One region of the Solibacillus sp. GQ1 genome, then DNA from elsewhere that is predicted to be linked to it. Evidence: riboswitches for the same ligand, from Rfam matches in the RefSeq annotation. Region 1 holds a riboswitch; the other holds the start of a gene.
What was found. Region 1 has a riboswitch for cobalamin ahead of cobJ (precorrin-3B C(17)-methyltransferase). Riboswitches for the same ligand answer to the same signal wherever they lie in the genome.
Positions count from the first base shown of each region.

Region 2: it holds a riboswitch for cobalamin, as region 1 does, so the genes downstream of both, cobT (nicotinate-nucleotide--dimethylbenzimidazole phosphoribosyltransferase) here and cobJ (precorrin-3B C(17)-methyltransferase) in region 1, are expected to answer to the same signal.

Region 1 is NZ_JCAXEX010000001.1:1,132,883-1,142,218, reverse strand. It holds gene cobM (precorrin-4 C(11)-methyltransferase) at 1-449, opposite strand, end outside; gene cobI (precorrin-2 C(20)-methyltransferase) at 449-1,153, opposite strand; gene cbiE (precorrin-6y C5,15-methyltransferase (decarboxylating) subunit CbiE) at 1,150-2,346, opposite strand; gene AC6CH1_RS05535 (cobalt-precorrin-5B (C(1))-methyltransferase) at 2,321-3,457, opposite strand; gene AC6CH1_RS05530 (precorrin-8X methylmutase) at 3,432-4,106, opposite strand; partial or broken gene cobK (precorrin-6A reductase) at 4,116-4,865, opposite strand; gene cobJ (precorrin-3B C(17)-methyltransferase) at 4,874-6,535, opposite strand; cobalamin riboswitch at 6,764-6,950, opposite strand; gene AC6CH1_RS05515 (S16 family serine protease) at 7,118-8,005, opposite strand; gene AC6CH1_RS05510 (DUF2785 domain-containing protein) at 8,021-8,824, opposite strand; gene AC6CH1_RS05505 (acyl-CoA thioesterase) at 8,828-9,232, opposite strand; gene AC6CH1_RS05500 (GNAT family N-acetyltransferase) at 9,247-9,336, opposite strand, start outside.
Region 2 is NZ_JCAXEX010000002.1:197,283-206,618, reverse strand. It holds gene AC6CH1_RS13395 (YunC family protein) at 1-81, shown strand, start outside; gene AC6CH1_RS13390 (hypothetical protein) at 201-512, opposite strand; gene cobT (nicotinate-nucleotide--dimethylbenzimidazole phosphoribosyltransferase) at 1,071-2,129, opposite strand; cobalamin riboswitch at 2,225-2,404, opposite strand; gene AC6CH1_RS13380 (MBL fold metallo-hydrolase) at 2,452-3,375, opposite strand; gene AC6CH1_RS13375 (4-aminobutyrate aminotransferase) at 3,391-3,732, opposite strand; gene AC6CH1_RS13370 (hypothetical protein) at 3,752-4,057, opposite strand; gene AC6CH1_RS13365 (hypothetical protein) at 4,057-4,281, opposite strand; gene AC6CH1_RS13360 (histidine kinase N-terminal 7TM domain-containing diguanylate cyclase) at 4,428-6,002, opposite strand; gene AC6CH1_RS13355 (MFS transporter permease) at 6,289-6,690, opposite strand; gene AC6CH1_RS13350 (alpha/beta fold hydrolase) at 6,998-7,846, shown strand; gene AC6CH1_RS13345 (SpoIIE family protein phosphatase) at 7,839-9,029, shown strand; gene AC6CH1_RS13340 (hypothetical protein) at 9,110-9,336, shown strand, end outside.

The sequences.
Region 1 (9,336 bases):
TTTTCACGCTCAGGTACCGGTGTACGTCCTTCTGCTCGTGTTAAGATTAACGTTTGCGTTAAATCAGGAACCGTTAGTTCTGCCCCTACGGCTGCAGCGGCAGCAAATACGGAACTCACACCTGGAATAACGTCATAGCCAATATTATGTTTTTTCAACAATGCCACTTGTTCCATTGTTGCCCCGTACATTGCCGGGTCACCCGTATGTAAACGCACAACCATTTTCCCTGCATTGACACGTTCAACGATGCAATCAACCATCTCCTGTAAATGCATGCCTGCTGTACGGATTACTTCTGCATCCGCTCGGGCTTCGGCAACTAGCGTTTCACTAACTAACGAATCTGTATACATGACAACATCCGCCTGTTGAAGAAGTTTAAGGCCTTTTACGGTAATTAAATCCGGGTCGCCGGGGCCAGCACCTATAATCCAAATTTTCTTCATTATTTTCGCACCACCATACATGATAAATAATTGAGCTCAGCTCCACGCAATTCATTCGTTTTCCAAATAATTTCTTCATCTGAAGTTACTTTTGTCACAACATGCGTTTTTTCAAGTAAGTTCATCTCTTTGAGTAAATCGAGCATGTCATCCAATACTTTCGCTACTTTAATGAACACAATCCCGTCATGGGTCTCAATAACGCGACGCATCTCTGCCATATCCGAAGTCGCCGGAATCATTGCTACATGATCATCGCCGTCTGCCAATGGGATTCCTAAACGATTGGCAGTTCCATTAAATGAAGATATCCCTGCAATCGATTTCATTGGAACGTCGGGATGCATTTCCTTCATTAATTTCATCAAGTGTATATATGTACTAAAAAGCATCGGATCGCCTTCCGTTACAAATGCGACATCTCGGCCTTCTTTCAAATGTGCATAGATTTTCTCTGCGGATTTTGACCATGCTTCCTGCAACGTCTCCTCGTCCTTCGTCATCGGAAATACAAGCCCTAGCATTTCTTTTTCCGCCGGATTAACGTACACATCGATTATTCGTTGGGCATACGATTTACTGCCGCGCAATTTTTGTGGATACGCAATGACCGGGCATTCTTTCAACATTCTAAACGCTTTTACTGTAATAAGTTCCGGATCACCTGGTCCAACACCTAATCCGATTAATGTACCGATTGTCATAATTCCAACCCTTTCTGTGCTGTTACGATAAAAATTGGATTTAACGGTTCAAAACGCGTTAAATTTAAAATTGGCTTACTTTTTGAGATTTGTGCCTGCAGTACAGAAACATCACAATTGAACTTTTTAAAATGCCCCATAGCTTCTGCTAAGTTCTCAATTGTTGCGATGTTCATAACAATGCGGCCATTTGGCTTTAATCGATTCACACATAGTTGCAGCAACTGCTCCATATTACCGCCGTTGCCACCGATGAAAATGGCGTCCGGATCAGGAAATTCTTCTAATCTTTCCGGAGCTTTTCCTAAAACAGCTGTAAAATCTGTACGATGAATATGCTGGTTTTGAAGACAGTTTTCTAAATCGGCTTCATTTTTTTCTATCGCAAATACTTGACCTTCGCGCGCAATTTTTGACATCTCAATGGCAACTGAGCCTGTGCATGTCCCAATGTCCCATGCGATACTCGTTTCTTTTAATTGCAGCGCTTGTAAACAAAGAACTCGGATCTCCTTTTTTGTGATGAGCCCTTTATCAGGTTTCCGCTGAATAAACTTGTCATCATCAATACCGATTGACGCACGCTCAACAGCTTCACGCTGCTTTAAAATAACGACATTCAATGGTGAGAATTCGGCCTTCTCCATTTCATCCAAAGAAAGATGACGACATCGTTCAGTTGGACCTTCCAAGTTTTCTGCTACAAACGCATCGTATTCGGTCATGCCGAACGCATTTAAATAGCGGGCAAGTGCATTCGGTGAATTTTCTTCATCGGTCAATATCGCTATTTTTTTCCGGCCATCGATTTTTTGGGCAAGCCCCTTCATTGACCGGCCATGAACACTCGTTAAATAGGCATCCTGCCAGCTTTCCTGCATTCTTGTAAATGCTAATTGAACAGAGCTGGCATAAGGGTAAATTTCTAACGGGAGCTTCTTCGCCAAAACACCGCCTAGTCCGTAAAATAGCGGGTCACCAGATACTAGAATAACGATGTTTCTTTTTTCTTCTTGCAGCTTTTCCACTAATTGTGATAGTCCACCTTTTATAATGATCTTTTCGCCAGTGTAATCCGGGAAAAAGTCTAGATGACGCTCACCACCAACTAGTACTTCACTTGATTCAATCCAAGCGATATATTGAGGGAGTAAACTTGCTGATCCGTTATCCCCGATACCAATCATTTTCATCCAATTGTTCAATATTCTCAGCCTTTCCTAGCATGTCCCCGTTCATTGCATACAGCGATGTGGAAACACGTAATTTCGCTTTCATATGATCCAGTGCAAAGTAACAGCAGTTTTTACAAAGCGCTTCAAAAAACTGGTCATTCCCCTGCATGATTTCTCCTACTTGTGATGCCGTATTCGCATGTAATATTTGCTCGATTATTTCTGGATCAGCTCCGGCTTTTTTCGCAACTTCAGCCAAAAATGGGAAACTGATCGGCGCACTTTTTGAATGCACCATCATGACACCCTGTGCTACCTTTGAAAATTTCCCCATCATCCCCACAAGTGACACTTGGGGAATCTCTTTACGGGCGATATGCTTTAACGTAAAACCGACGAAATCCCCCATCTCTATAAATGCTTCTTCCGGTAAATGCGGATATTGCTTCATTGCATATTTTTCACTGCGTCCGCCGGTTGTAATGACAAGATGGTCACAGCCTGCCTCTTTTGCAACACTAATTGCCTGCACGATACTAGCCATATAGGCAGAACTTGAAAAGGGTACGACCGTTCCGCGCGTACCTAATATGGAAATGCCACCCAGTATTCCCAGCCTTGCATTTAATGTCTTCTTCGCGATTTCCTCACCGTCCGGAACGGAAATGATCACTTCGATTCCTTTGTCAATTTGGAAAAGTTGAATCGCCTCTTCGACGACACCATGAAGCATTTTTCTCGGAACAGGGTTAATTGCCGCTTCTCCGACAGGCACGGGCAGTCCTGCTTTTGTTACACGACCAACACCGATTCCACCATCTAAGTGAACACCGCTTTTCTCTATAAAACGAACCGTACTTTGAATACGTGCTTTATGTGTTGCATCCGGATCATCCCCTGCATCCTTAATCGTTTCACACATCACTTCATTTTCCTTTACTGCAAAAGATACCACCGTAAATGTGGCATCCTTTCCTACAGGTAAATGAATCGTTACATGTTCAGGAACTTCTCCGGTCACAAGTGCGTACAAGGCAGCTTTTGTCATCGCAGTTGCACAAGCTCCTGTTGTGTAGCCGTGACGCATTTCCGACGGATCTTTTTTATTTCGCTTCTTTTGCTCGTTCATCTGCCATGATTGAGATGGCATTTAGTGCTGCGACGGTTACAGTACTACCACCTTTTCTTCCTACATTCGTAATAAACGGAATTCCTTCTAAAATCGCTAATTCCGCTTTCGATTCTGCTGCCGAAACGAACCCAACAGGCATCCCAATAATTAAATCCGGCTTTGCAAGGCCTTCTTTAATCAGACGAATTAATTCAAGTAGAGCTGTTGGGGCATTCCCAATTGCATAAATACCGCCTTCTTGTAATTGAGTCGCCTTTTGCATCGAAATAATTGCACGGGTTGTTCCCAGTTTTTTTGCTTCGATTGATACATCTTCATCTGCGATATAACAATGTAAATCCCCGCCATGTTTTTGGAATCGTTTACGCCCTGATCCACTTTCAATCATCTGAACATCGGCAACAACATGACGTCCAGCTAAAATTGACTGAATTCCTGCTTCAATCGCATCATCCGTAAAAATCATGCTGCGGCCCAGTTCGAAGTCTGCTGAAGCATGGATAACGCGGCGAACAACAAGCCATTGTTCATCCGTAAATGGATGCTCGCCCATTTCTTCTTTAATCATCGCAAAACTATAGTCATAAATTTTGTCCGGGTCTACTGTTAGTGGTACGAAGTCTGTATTAAAATTCATATTTGCCATTGTTATTTCTCCTAATTTTTCAAACACTTCTTCAAATGAAGTGCATAAGTTTTCATATTGTATTTTTGGTCTTTTAATTAAGATGACGGGAATACCAATTTCCAGAGCCGCATCCATCTTTTCGTCTACCGAACCGACTTTCCCGCTTTCCTTTGTAATAATAAGTGTTGTGCTGAACTGTTCGTAAAGCGCTTTATTCAATTCTTTAGAAAACGGTCCTTGGATTGCGATAATATCGCGCTGCTTCACCCCAAGAGTATCGCATTTCTCCATATTCTCTTTATTTGGCAGCATCCGGCATACTAGACGAATATTTTCGTTATGTAATAATTGCTCCGTAAAAACGGCAAGCGTTTTACTGCCTGTTGTCAACATAATTGTTCCTGAATATGCAGATGCAGCAATTGCCGCTTCTGTATACGTTTCCACTTCCGTAACAAGCGGATGTACATAACTTTGCTGCGGACGTTCATATCGAATATAGGGAATACCCGTTAAATTTGCAGCGGCCATCGCTGTGTTGGAAGCCTCTTCTGCATACGGATGACTTGCATCTACCACCGTTGTTACCCGCCGTTCTTCAATTAGTTCCTTCATTTGCTGTTCTGTTAAACGACCGACATGGTACGGAACATTCGCTTCCTGTAGACTCGCTGCAGCAGATTCCGTCACGACAGTCGCCACCAATTCTTGTCCCGCTTGCATTAATTGAACAGCCAGCTCTCTTGCATCACTTGTTCCAGCTAAAAATAAAATCATCATTTCACCTAATCTCCACAAGGGGCCTCTTCCACTTTAATTTTGCATGACATATCAACATAATTGAAATTCAGGATTTTTTTTACACGTTTAAAATATTTGAAAAAACGTTCATTCGGATGTGCATTTTCTTTATAGTCCGCAACGATTTCTGTTAGTAAAGGAATCAATTTTTCGGGATCGATCCCTTCAAGGACAGGTTGTGCTGCATGTGCTGTTCGTCCAACTGGTTTGGAACCGATAAACAAATCAAACTTTTTCTTGCGGTAAACAATGCCGATATCATCAAAAACCGCGCGATAACATGCCATTCCGCAACCGTTAAAACCGACATGTAGTTCTTTCGGCATTTTAATGCCACCAAGTGTTTCCATAATCTCTTCAGCATATGGAATGGATTCGGCTTTTTCGCCGTAACAGAAATCACACGCCTTGACGATTACTACGTCGCCGACAGGTTGAACAAGTAAACCCGTTTTTTCTACCGTTTCTACGATTCTTTGAGGTGAATCAGTTGGTACCTTCAACACGAGACGGTGATCAGGCGTATATTCCATCGTACCCCGTTCTCCTACAACCTCTGCCAATGTAATCATTTGTGCAGGTGTAATCATTTTACTGGCAACACCTGGTGATATAGCAAACTCAAATATGGATTCCACTTCTTGCTGCACTAAAAAAGGATTTTCTTCAACTTTTACTGCTGACGTTTCTTTATGTACGAGCGCTAATGCTTCATTTGCAAGCTGTAATGCGGTTGTTTTAATGGCTGCTGGTTCAACTATTTTTTTCTCTATAGCTTCAATTTTTTCATACCCGGTCTTTGCTTCACCCGTTTCCTGATCCAACGCCCAAGGTTCCGCTTCTTTTTTCAAACGTTGGTGCGGTTTTAATAGTTGTTTTTCTTGCCCTAAAGTATATTTTCGCTGATAACCACGCGGTGTAATGATTTTATTATCGTAGTAAAATGTTGAGGAATTCCCAACGACGACCGTTGTCAGCATTCCGATATCATGTTCGAGCATTTCTTCTAGTGTTGTTAACACAATGTCCTGCGTATCCCGATAGGCCGCTTTTACTAATCCGACAGGTGTATCAGGTGAACGATACTTAAGCAATATTCGTTGTGCTTCCACAATTTGTCTTGTCCGTCTGCCGGATTTAGGATTGTAAAACGCAACGACAAAGTCTGCCATTGCCGCTGCCTCAATCCGTTTTTCGATGACCGTCCATGGTGTTAAATGGTCACTTAAACTAATTGTGCACGAATCATGCATAACAGGAGCGCCAAGTAAACTTGCACAGGAGTTAATCGCTGATATACCCGGAACGACTTCTACTTCAATCCCTTCTTTTGCAGTCCATCCCTTTTCGATTAATACTTCATATACGAGGCCTGCCATTCCGTAAACACCTGCATCACCACTGGAAATAACAGCAACTATATGGCCGGCTTCAGCCTGTTTTACAGCTTCTTGCGCACGTGAAACTTCTTCAGTCATTCCCGTACTGACGATAGTTTTCGCCGTCACTAAGTGCTCAATCAGTTCAACATACGTTTTGTAGCCCATAATGTGATCACTTTGCTGTAGTGCATCGACTGCACGTTTTGTTATATGTTCCCGATCTCCAGGTCCGAACCCTACAACAAAGATCTTTCCTTTTTGCATGTAAACACCCTCCCTATTAGAAAAATACATCGCGCACCAAATAGGACGTGATGATAATTTTTCTTATGTGGATTTCATTAAAAACTAGTATTGCTTATCCACTAAGAAATAAAAAAAGCCCGCACCTCTCGTTAGAAAGAGGTACGGGCATGTGAAATTAATACTAAAAAAGTATAGAAAAACACAAAAACAATTACTTGTTTCGCCTATACTTCTCCCTCCGAAAAGTAAGTATCGTTTAAATAAGCAGGTTTCCTGGCTTAAGCTTCCTTTTACTTTCACATCTTCCCATCTTTACGACAGTGATTCATTGTGATTTCATCAGCTATTACAGTAGCGGGGGCTGCATTAGTCTTTCACTAATTTCCCTTTTACCTTACAAAATTCTGTAAGCACTTATTTAAATTGCAAATTATTAAATTATTATAAAAATAACATAGTCTATTAAAAAATGATAGAACAATTATTATGATATCAGTTTTTTTCAGTGAAGATAAAGCATTGTCCCTTCATTATTTCGGTCCTTTGCACATTAATTTCCTATCTTAATTAACAAAGGTTGTTTATTTTCTGTTTTTCATTTTATTTATTTAATGACTCTATTTCATTTAGTTTTTCTATATCAGTTACAGCATTTTCTATAGATGCCACAGCGATAATTTCTATATTAAGCTGCTCATCTTTTTTCACTTTCCTTGCCTCTTCTGCATTCTCATCAGGCAAAAAAATATAAGAAAAACCGCTTTGTTCGGCAATCAAAGTTTTCGCTTTTATTGAACCGATCTCCTTCACATTTCCTTTGCTATCAATCGCTCCAGTTACGGCAATCGGAATATTATTGTTAACGTCACCATTTTCGATAAGAGCGCTTAATACAGTGGCAAGTCCTGCACTGTCACCTTCTATATCTTCTCTTTCTAAAAATTGATTAATAGCAAAAGCGTTTTCTGGTAAATAAGCAATGACATTTTCCTTCATTGTCTCAAAATGTTTCTCCGTAGGACGTACATAACTAAGTAATTCTTCATTTTTCGAACGATACCGGATTTTATTCGTAACAACTTCCGCATCCAAAACTTCTTTATTAGTTGAAAATTCCATAGTATGAATTAAGTAGTTCAAGTCCGTTATATATGGGATCTCAATCACTTCGACTGCCAATACATTGATTCCTGAGTCTTTCACTATTTCAAAAGGCTCGTTATATGACATAAGAAAATAAGTATATTTTTCATAATCAATCAGTCGGCTTTCAAAGACAGCTAATAGGGCTAGTATATAAAAAATCCCTAAAAAAGCTGCTTTCAACTTCTTCTGGTTCCGGTAAACAAAGAATCCGAAAATTGAAATACCCAGGCCCACTATAATAAAAATAATAAATTGATAACCGTTAATCTTATCAAAATAATATGCGAGTAAGCCTGTTATGTATAAAATGAATGGCAGTATCATTAAAAAAATACGTCTCAATTTTTCAACTCCTTACTAAACAAAAGTTGAATTTCCAAAAATAATCCAATCGGCTGTTTTTGTACATTTGGTCGATTTTAATAAATGTTTTAATAATGTTGCCTCAAATTTCTTTACGTTCCATTCATACCGGTATTTCTTATGCCAATCCTCTACTTCTATGTAATGCAATCCTTTTAGCCACGTTACCAATTGCTCATCCGTCAGTCCCTTATCCAGTAACGCATCAATGACCGGTAACATACGCTCTTCTTCCTCATCGATTAAAGCATATTCAGTATGAAGACAGCTTTTTAAACTTTGTAATGCATTACATAATAATTTGGAATCCTTCATCAACGGATGTCTAATTGCTTCTGTTAATAAGTCACTTCCATGTGCAACCGCATGTGCCCAGCCCTTTGTAGTGTCGAATCCCCGGAAATCCTTCTCAAGAAATAAATAATGAATACTTCGGTGAATAGCCTCAACAACAAGTTCTTCTGGCAAACTTCTATTTTCAAGATCTTTCCCTAAAATGAGGGTGATAACGAGTGCCGAAAACGATCTTGTAAATACATCATCAGAAGGATTGCTCTGTGTAATATTTAAATAAAGGTGCTCATCATCCGAACATGTTTTTAATATTAATACTAATTGTTCTTCAGTAAATTGCTCATTCAGAATTAATTCGCAAAATCCCCGATAAATTAAGTTGTCACGTAAATAGCCATCCGTATTTCCGATATTTTCCAGCATGAACTGAATTAATTCGTTAAAATCAATTAAATCCAGATTAATCGACTTTTTTACAATTCCTTCTAATTGTTCTTTCATCATATTTTATTGCTCCATTTCAAAAAGCTTCTTTAATGGATCAGGAATTTTCGCAACTCTTTTCTTTTCTAAATTGAAAAAGCATCCTGATTGCTTTCCGGTACAGTGGGTATGCTTTTCCGTTGTAATTTCCAGCTCCATTTCCCAACTTGATTGCCCAATTTTTATCATCCAGCAACGTCCGACCGGTTTATCGAAAATTGTTAAAGGGGCTTTGTATTCAATCTCTGTTTTCATCAAGATTGGGGAGATTTGCACTGCCATCATCTCTGCCAATGAGTAATGCTCATTTAAAAAAGCCATACGTAAATCCTCAAACCACCTTACATACACAATATTACTAACAATGCCCATTGCATCGATATCATAGGCGTTTATTTGAATCGGTTGTTCTGCTAATAATGTTCTCACAATTTGTCTCCCCCTTATTTCCCCTCTTCATAACGAACCATAGTCCAATAACCGATATCTTCAAACCCAATCCGCTTATAAATGCGTCCAGCAGCCGGATTATC
Region 2 (9,336 bases), on a different contig from region 1:
GAATCTGTCACATACGAAGCGAGAGCGTACGGCATTGAAGAAGGCATGATTGGCGAAGAAGCTTTATTAAAAATGATTTAGTTACATTGTAAGTTCTCAGGTGATGAGCTCCACCCCAAAAAAAGTTCCATGCAAAAAACCGCTCTTTCAATTTCTTGAAAAAGCGGTCTATCTATTTTTATTGACGTGATTACGTACAATTAGATTGCTTTATTATAATAGGAAGCTTTTGACCCTTTACTTCTTTTCACAGCTAGAAGCTCTTCTAATTTTTGAATATATTCACGGTCTGCCGATATTCTTGTAAGGCTTGTTAATAAATATGGTCTTAATCCGGAATTGATTTTTTGGCAACGCGCAAGATTGATCAAATACTTGGCCATCTTAAATGACTTTAAGTGCGTATGTCCATTTTTAAATTCCTTCTTCGTATTGACGACCATAAATTCCTGCTTTCGCCCTTTATAAAAAGGAATAATAATAAACTCATCTTTTTTGAAAATTTGATTCATATTATCCTCATCCTTTTCTCGAATATATTCAAAAACGACCTTTCACATACGGAGAAATAGTGATCACCCCGTTCCTTTTAATGCCCCTCCCGCCTCTCCTTTTTATTGGTCTTACGTTTCCATACCCTATTTACCGCTTACTTTATTCCATGGTTGAATAAAAAAGCACTTTTTTAGGTATTATTAACAGTTCGGATATGTTTTTACATTTAATTAATATAGGATATTACAGAGGAAACGCATTTGACAGGACTATCGCTTGAATTTCACTGAATTTTCTGTAAAATAATATCAAGTTCTATCCACTACTTGTAATGTTTTGCTCGCACACTACATTTACGAGGATTGGGTTGGGCTTTCTTTATCGTACTCTGCTTGGCAAAATAAACGATAAAGTTCCGCTTATTGGTATTTTACTGGTAAGATAAATGGAATAGACTGAAAAGCCGTACTTATTTTCCGGGAACACTTTAATTATAGAAAAAAGGCTACATTTAAAGTAATTGTTTCTTTTAATGTAGCCTTTTTATTGAATTTTATTATATGAATTTTTTTATTCTACTTGGCTACTAATAGCGCTGCCGCTTCTTCCAACGTGACCATATTCGTAATCATCGAACAAGCCGCATCAAGAATCGGGAACGCTAATGCAGCACCCGATCCTTCTCCAAGTCGCATATTCATATGCAGCATCGGTTCCAGCCCTAAAAGCTCGGCCGCAATTTTTGCACCTGGTTCTTCCGATAAATGTGACGGTATCAAATATGCTTTCACATTCGGATTTAATTTATAGGCGATTAATGCTGAAACGGTTGAAATATACCCGTCAACAACGACCGGCACACGATTCGCTGCTGCTGCAAGGAAGATTCCTGCCATCCCGCAAATCTCCAGTCCGCCGACTTTCGCGACAACATCAATCGGATCATCCGCATTCGGCTCATTCAATGCAATTGCTTTTCGAATAACTTCGGCTTTATATTTAATGCCGCCAGCCCCGACACCAGCGCCGAAGCCCGTTACTTCCATAGGATCACAGCCATGAAGTACCGAAAGAACCGCAGCACTTGGCGTCGTATTTCCTATGCCCATTTCACCTGTACCGATAAGATTGATACCGTTTTGGATCGCTTCTGTTGCGACTTCAATCCCTACTTCAATTGCCTGAATCGCTTTTTCTCGGGTCATCGCTGGACCTTTCGCCATATTGTCCGTCCCGTATTTCACCTTTTTAATAATGACCCCTGCGTCTTGAGGTAAATCTTCTTTTACTCCGATATCTACCGGAATGACTTGTGCATTCGTGATTTTCGCAATCGTACACATTCCTGTCGTCCCTTTTGGAAAGGAAAGTGTTTGGAATACCGTTGTACCTTGCGGGTTCGGCGTTACCCCTTCCTCATATACTCCGTGGTCTGCAGCCATGACGATCATCGCTTTGTTATCGATTTTCGGCGCAAGCTCACCGGTAATTGTAGCAATTTGCATAGCTAAAGATTCGAGCTTCCCTAAGCTTTGAGGCGGTTTAGCTAATGAGTCTATGTACTGACGTGCTTTGTCTTCCATTTGTCGGTCGATTTCTTGAATTTGTTCAATCGTTTGCTGTAGTAATTTCATGTTTCGTTTCCCCCATTAGAATGAATTTTTGACAATAAAAATAGCCTGCAGTTTATTCGATAACAAATAAACTACAGACATATCCAGTGTCTATAAAAAGTAAGCATACTTAGGCAGGTCTCCTGGCTCAGATTCATGATTTCATAGCCCCTTCCCAGATTGACATCCAGTGGGCTTTGCTATGAAACTCCTCTATACAGTGTTGGGATTACGCTAAAGCTTTTCACTTTATTCCCTATTCTCCCTTAACGGGCACCTAATGCTTGATGAATTTAACATTACTTTACTTTGAACCTGTCTTCTCGTCAAGGGGTCTATGCATTCAGCTTCTATACGTCTCCCCAATCGACAACGTTTTCAGTTCCACCTCTTCCAAATCCGCGCGCTGCCAATGATCATGCAGCCGGTCAATCGCTTCTTTCGGTGTATCATCCGCCAGCATATAGGCACCGTAATGCATCGGAATAAACACTTTCGCTCCGACCTCACAAAACGCCTGGATCGCTTCTTCCGGTGTCACGTGGGAGGCATGCATAAACCATTCCGGCTCATATGCACCGATTGGCATTAGCGCTGTATGTATGTTGAAGCGTTCGCCAATATCTTTGAAGCCTCTAAAATACCCGCTATCTCCGGCGTAATAAATACTTTGCGCATCCGATGCCGTTTGCAATATGAAGCCGCCCCAATGCGATGTATTCGTATCCCAAGGCATGCGTCTTGTCCAATGGTTTGCAGGAACGAAATGAATTTCAAGCGCACTTGATTCATGCTTGTCATACCATGATAGCTCGATAAAGTTGTGCAACTTATGACGCTTCATTAAATAACCGAGCCCTTCCGGAATAAGAAACAATACGTTGGGATTTCGTTTTTTCAATTTCTTTAACGTCGGTACGTGCAGGTGATCGTAATGCGAGTGTGAAATGAGGACAATATCAATGTCCGGTAATTCATCCAGCCGCACCCCCGGCTCTGCCAACCGTTTCGCTACACCCATCCAATTTGCCCAAACCGGGTCCGTTAAAATATTGAGCCCTTCTTTTTGAATCAAAAAGGTCGAGTGGCCGATCCACGTAACGGACTGCTCCGTGCGATTACTTTTTAGAAACGCAATTTGCTTTTCCTCACACTGCGGTACTTCGTAATCGACAACTTTCTTTTGCTTTGATCGCTGCCATTTCAGGACATCTTTAAAAGTACCGAGCCGGTCATCGTGGTCTAAATTTGTAAAGCGTTTACTCATCGCAGCACTCTCCTATTAATAAAGGCTTAAATTCCTACGCTGATCACCCAGCTGCGGTTTCATTATTATCCTTGCAAAAAAGTAAACAAAAAAACTTAAAAAAGTACCGAGTACAGTAATGCTGTTTGATACCGGAATAGATGAAGCGATAACGCTCATGATATTTAATGTGTAAAATACTATTACTCCAATTAACGCAACTGTCATCACTTTATTTTTTCTTGCCAATTGTTTTCGATACAGCGGGCTGCCAATGCCGTTCCTGCTATGCTTTGTCTCTATAATTTGTTTAATTAAAGCATAAGTTAAACCTGCAATAATGATCCCAACTACTGCAAATCCAATCCTATCATCCATTTCAATTTTCCCCGTTTCACTAATCTCCCAAATAAAACTCCTTTATTTTATACGGTAAGACTTTACTCATAATAATTCCTGCCAAAGCCAAGCCAATCAAAATCACTCCAATTTCCATAAGGTTTTTTAACCATGTGATTTCAATCATATTCGTTATGTTGGATCCACCTATAATGATGAAAACAGCTCCAGCCCATGCCAATAAAAAACCTGCGCCAAATTGTAGCCATTCTTTTTTTGAAAGCTGTTTAAAAACCGCCCTATGCTTATAAAATTTCCGAGTCGCAAAGATTAATAATAACCCTGTTAGAATATATCCAATCATCACAATCCCCCTGTATCTTTTCCTTTTAAAAGTTTAATTGTCGCCCATAACGAGACGATGAACAGCAACATAAATATGAAAAAAGAAATTCCCGCAAGCCATTTTGCAACGATCGACGGCTGATTAATATATAGCTGTATATTTTTAATTAAAAATCCAATAAACACGGTTTGAGCTAGGATTAAGCTAATACTTACAGAAATCGTCTTTGAATTCTGTGTCATACCCGCTCTCCCCCTTTAGTTATTATTTTACTATACTAACATATTCTCCTAAAACAAGGTAGTACAGAGTCCGGCTTATAAAACTTACAGCGCCCTTCAACAAATTAAAAAACCGGCATGAATTTCTCCATGCCGGTTTCACCCTATCAACTAAGTACGCTCTCACTTTCCGCATACACTTTCACGCGGTTACGACCTTCTTCCTTCGCAGCATATAAAGCGGTATCTGCCTTATGCAATAGCTGATGCAGTGTTTCCTCTGTCCAGTCCACCACTTCCGCCACACCAATACTTAAAGTAACTGAAAGATTCCCTACTTCTGTCATGAGGGGTGCCTGCTCAACGGCAGTTCGAAGCTGGTTGGCTAGTATTTCACCTTCTGCTTCATTGAAACCTTTCAGCGCAATGACGAATTCTTCCCCGCCGTATCGCGCGAAGAAATGGCTTTCCAGCAGTTGTGTTTTGCAAGCATTTACGACGTGCACGAGCAATTGGTCCCCAATATGATGCCCGTACGTATCATTCACCCGTTTAAAGTGATCGATATCCATTAATAGGGCCGTAAATGGTAAACCTGTTTCCTTAGCTTTCTGAAAATCCTGCTCACTTTGCTGTAGAAATGCACGGCGATTATAAATCTTTGTCAGCTCATCGTAATAAGCTTGCTGCTCCAATTTTTCCTGCAGTCTTTTGATCTCCGTAATATCCGTAAAAACCAGCAACAGACCTTTACTGTTTCTCGCTTGTTCCAGTGAAGTAATACGGACTTGATAAACCCGCTCCGCATGTTCGGAGCATAACCTTACTTCTTGAACGTACTCGATATCGGCCGTTAATTTGAATGGCAGGGCCTCTCCTGTCTGCTCATTCCAAAACTTCACGAAGTTTTTGCCAAACATCGATTTGTTCAAATTAGGCAACATCACTTTGGAAGCTTGATTGAATTCAATAAGCCGGTATGAATCGTCCAATACGATGGCCCCATCATTGATACTATTATAGATTTTATCTTTCGCAATCGGCATAATCCGAAACAGCTGCGATGTGCTGATTGCCCACAAGTATAATAATGAAGAAAGCCATAAAATCATTGGTACCGGATCCACTCCTGGAGGTGTGAATCCGTTCAAATAAAGAAACGCTGTCACTATCGGAACAAGCTGGCCGAACATTAACGCAATCAATTGGGGGCGGTATACTTTCGCCGTTTCCTTCCAATGAGAAATCAACAGCAAAAACGCGACAAACATGCTGGCAAATGTGTAGACACCGTGCACCATATACCACATGCCAATCTCCTGATAAACAAAAGGTGCCCCTAAATTCGGGTCCAGTTCAAATACACGATAATGAAGATGATGCCAGTGATTTGTCGCTACCATAATAATTGTAATAATCGGAACAAGAAGTATGAGCATGCTTCTTCTAACCGTCAGCTTAAATCCTAAATAGCTCATGACATACAGTAAACCTAATGTTGCAGATGTAGGCATCCCGATGTAGAGAACGGTATTCCAGAAACTGATTTGTTCGAGCGTCGTCGATATTAAAGACATAGCCGAAGCAAAACAGTAAATACTAATGGCTGCTGTATATAAAATAAAATAATTTGCGATATTTGTATATTTATGACGTTTGCTAAAGGCATAGAGACATAAGTACAAATTCAGTACGCCTGACGTGCAAACAAGCGTAATATACATAGTCAATTGCGAACCCATTTTTGGTTCACCCTCTCTTAATTAACACTTTTTCCTTATAATGTAGCACATTTTAAAATATAAATGGATATTTTATTGAGATAATAATGATGGAATGAGGGCTTCCGTCCCAAGACTTCTTTAAGATTTCGACTATAAAAGGATGTGTTGTTTAACAATACCCACTATTAAAAACGGACGCTGATTCCTATTACAGAATCGCGTCCGCTAAAACGCCGATCCGTACGAAATTTCAAGTACGAATCGGCTTTCTTTATTTGAAAGTGAGAACCTTCCCACCGTCCTGTTAATTTAATTGAAGCTCCTCTACACGCGCTGCTTGAATATGTTTCCCAATAATGCCATACACAATTGTCATCAACACGACACTTGCAACCATCACTGAAATACTTGGCACAATAAACGCTTTACTCATCGAGAAAATGACTTCTGTACGGAACCAGTTTTGGAACGGTATACCTAGACCTAAAAGTACAGCGAAGAATCCGATTTTCACAACAATAGGTTTCCCTTTCATTTTACCGATCATCGAGTTAATAAATAAACGTAACAGCGCCAATCCTGCTCCGACAAAAAAGAACGTTATTAAATACCCTTTCACCGCTTCATCCAGAATAAACGCTTTCCCCACAAATCCGATTAATATAATACTAGCAATTGCCATTAATAGTTTAGATACTTTACTCATTGTTTGCTTCCTCCTCAAAATTGAACAACTTGTTCATTTCATACTCTTATTTTAAAATGGACGAGTAATGGAAGCAATGCACAATATTCAACATATTGTTGATTTTTATTAAACTTCTCTCCCCAATTCTATTTGAATTGAAATTATAACCGAAAAGTGATAGATTCCAAGTAATAAATATCCATATCCCTTTACTTATAACCCAATATCATACAGAATGATTGTTAAATAGAAGATAAACTTTTATGTTTTAAACATATATAAATCTAAAATGTTATAGGTTACCATTTGAAGGGAGTGCTATTTCATGATTCAAAATACGGTTAAACGTAATAACGTACATATTCGAGGTAAAGGTAAAAAACCTCTAATATTCGCTGCGGGATTTGGTTGCGACCAAACGGTATGGAATGACATTTTCCCTGCTTTTGAAGAGGATTATCAAGTGGTTTTATTTGATTATGTCGGGTTTGGAAATTCAGATATTACAGCTTTTGACCTTGTAAAGTATGGAGAACTGTCCGGTTACGTACAGGATCTATTGGATGTTTGTGAAGCGCTCTATTTAAAGGATGCTGTTTTTGTCGGTCACTCGGTAAGTAGTATGATCGGTTTATTGGCTTCGTTAGAGAAACCGGAATATTTTTCACAAATAATCATGATTGCTCCGTCGCCAAGCTATATAAATGATCCGCCTGTATACTACGGTGGTTTTGAAAAGAAGGACTTACTCAATTTAATGGACATGATGGAAAAAAATTATATCGGCTGGGCCAATGCTTTCTCGATTACATTATTAAACAATACGGCAAAAGCAGGTGTGGCAAAAGATTTGGAAGATCGTTTCTGTTCTACCGATCCTTTATTCGCCAATACTTTTGCAAAGGCTTGCTTCTTTACTGATAGTCGTAAAGATGTTCCGAAAGCTACGGTACCTTCCCTTATTTTACAATGCTCGGAAGATGTCATTGCACCAAAGGTAGTTGGCGAGTACTTACATGAGAATATGCCAAACAGCACGATTGTCTATATGAATGCAATCGGTCACTGTCCACATATGAGCGACCCAGAGGAAACCATTCAATTGATTAAAGATTATTTATTGGAGCAATCTGTGCCCCTTATCGGTGAGGGTGTGGGATTTATAAATGGATGAACTCATAGAAAACGCTCCATGCGGGCTTCTCACTCTATCTGCACAAGGTGAAATACTTACTATAAATAAGACAATGCTAAATTTGCTGCACTATCCATCATCTGAGCATCTTATAGGAAAGCATTTTAATGTGCTATTATCTCCTTCCTCTCAGATTTTCTGTCAGCTCTATTTAGTACCAATGATGAAAGTGAAGCAGGCGGTAGAGGAAATGTTCCTGACATTACTATCCGTAATGAAAGAAGAAATTCCTATATTATTAAATGCATCTGTCCATGATAATCATCCGTTTACCTGTGTCATCTTTCCGATCCGTAATCGCAGTGCATTGGAAGACGCGCTCATTAACGCCAGAAAAATGACGGAAGATGCTTATTTAGAAAAAGAGCAGGCCCTTTTGGAATTGGAAAGAAAGCAACAGGATCTCTTGCAGGCCAATCAAATCAACACGAAAATCATGCGCGAAACCGAGCGTGATTTACAGATTGCCAAAAAAGTTCAGGAAACCGCATTAACGAATGACATCACCAATGACAATATTGAGATTCTCTCTTATTACCATGCTTCCAAATCATTATCCGGGGATATTTTTGGATTTTATCAAGTAACGCCCCAAAAATATGCAATTATTTTATTGGATGTGATGGGGCATGGGGTTTCATCGGCCTTAATTACGATGTCCCTTCAATCGATGTTCCAAAAGTTAATATCACGGGAAGCTGCGCCTGAAAAGGTATTGCAGGAGCTGGACCAATACTTGCACGATTTATTTCAAAATAACCAGGATGCATGGCATTACTGTACAGCAATCTATTTAAATATTGATATTCGTACACAGACGATTGAATATATAAATGCTGGTCATCCCCCTGCCATCCTGCAGGTAGACAACAATGGTGTACAGCAAGAGCTAGGTGCAACCAATCCGCCATTAGGAACATTCGAAAACATACTTTTTAAATCGAGAACTTTGCACTATGAACGCGGGACAAAAATTCTTTTGTACACAGATGGCGTTTCGGAAGCATTTGAATGTAACACTTTAAATGATTTATTGAACGAATCCATCTCCTGTCCATTGGCACAGACAAAAGAGACCATACAGAGTGCCCTCGAAAACAAGGAAACGATTTATAGTAAATACAATAACGATGACCAGTGTTTTATTTTGGTTGGGTTGTGATAAAAAACAGTGGGAGAAGCTTCCCGCTGTTTTTCTATTTTCCTACTAAGACTGTGACTCTTGCCCGTGGAGGTGTTTATATGAAGAAATTAATTTTAATATTTAGTTTCATTTTTTTTACTGCTTGTTCAAATGAAACATATTCTATTTACGGAGAAATCTCTTCAATTGAAGAAGATAGCATCAATGTTGGGTGTTCAGATCTAGTTAGAAAATCGAATAACAGTAATGATGACATAGGCTATTCTTGTACTATAAAAATAACCGACGAAACGATTATTAAGACTCAAGCTGGTGATGCATTAAC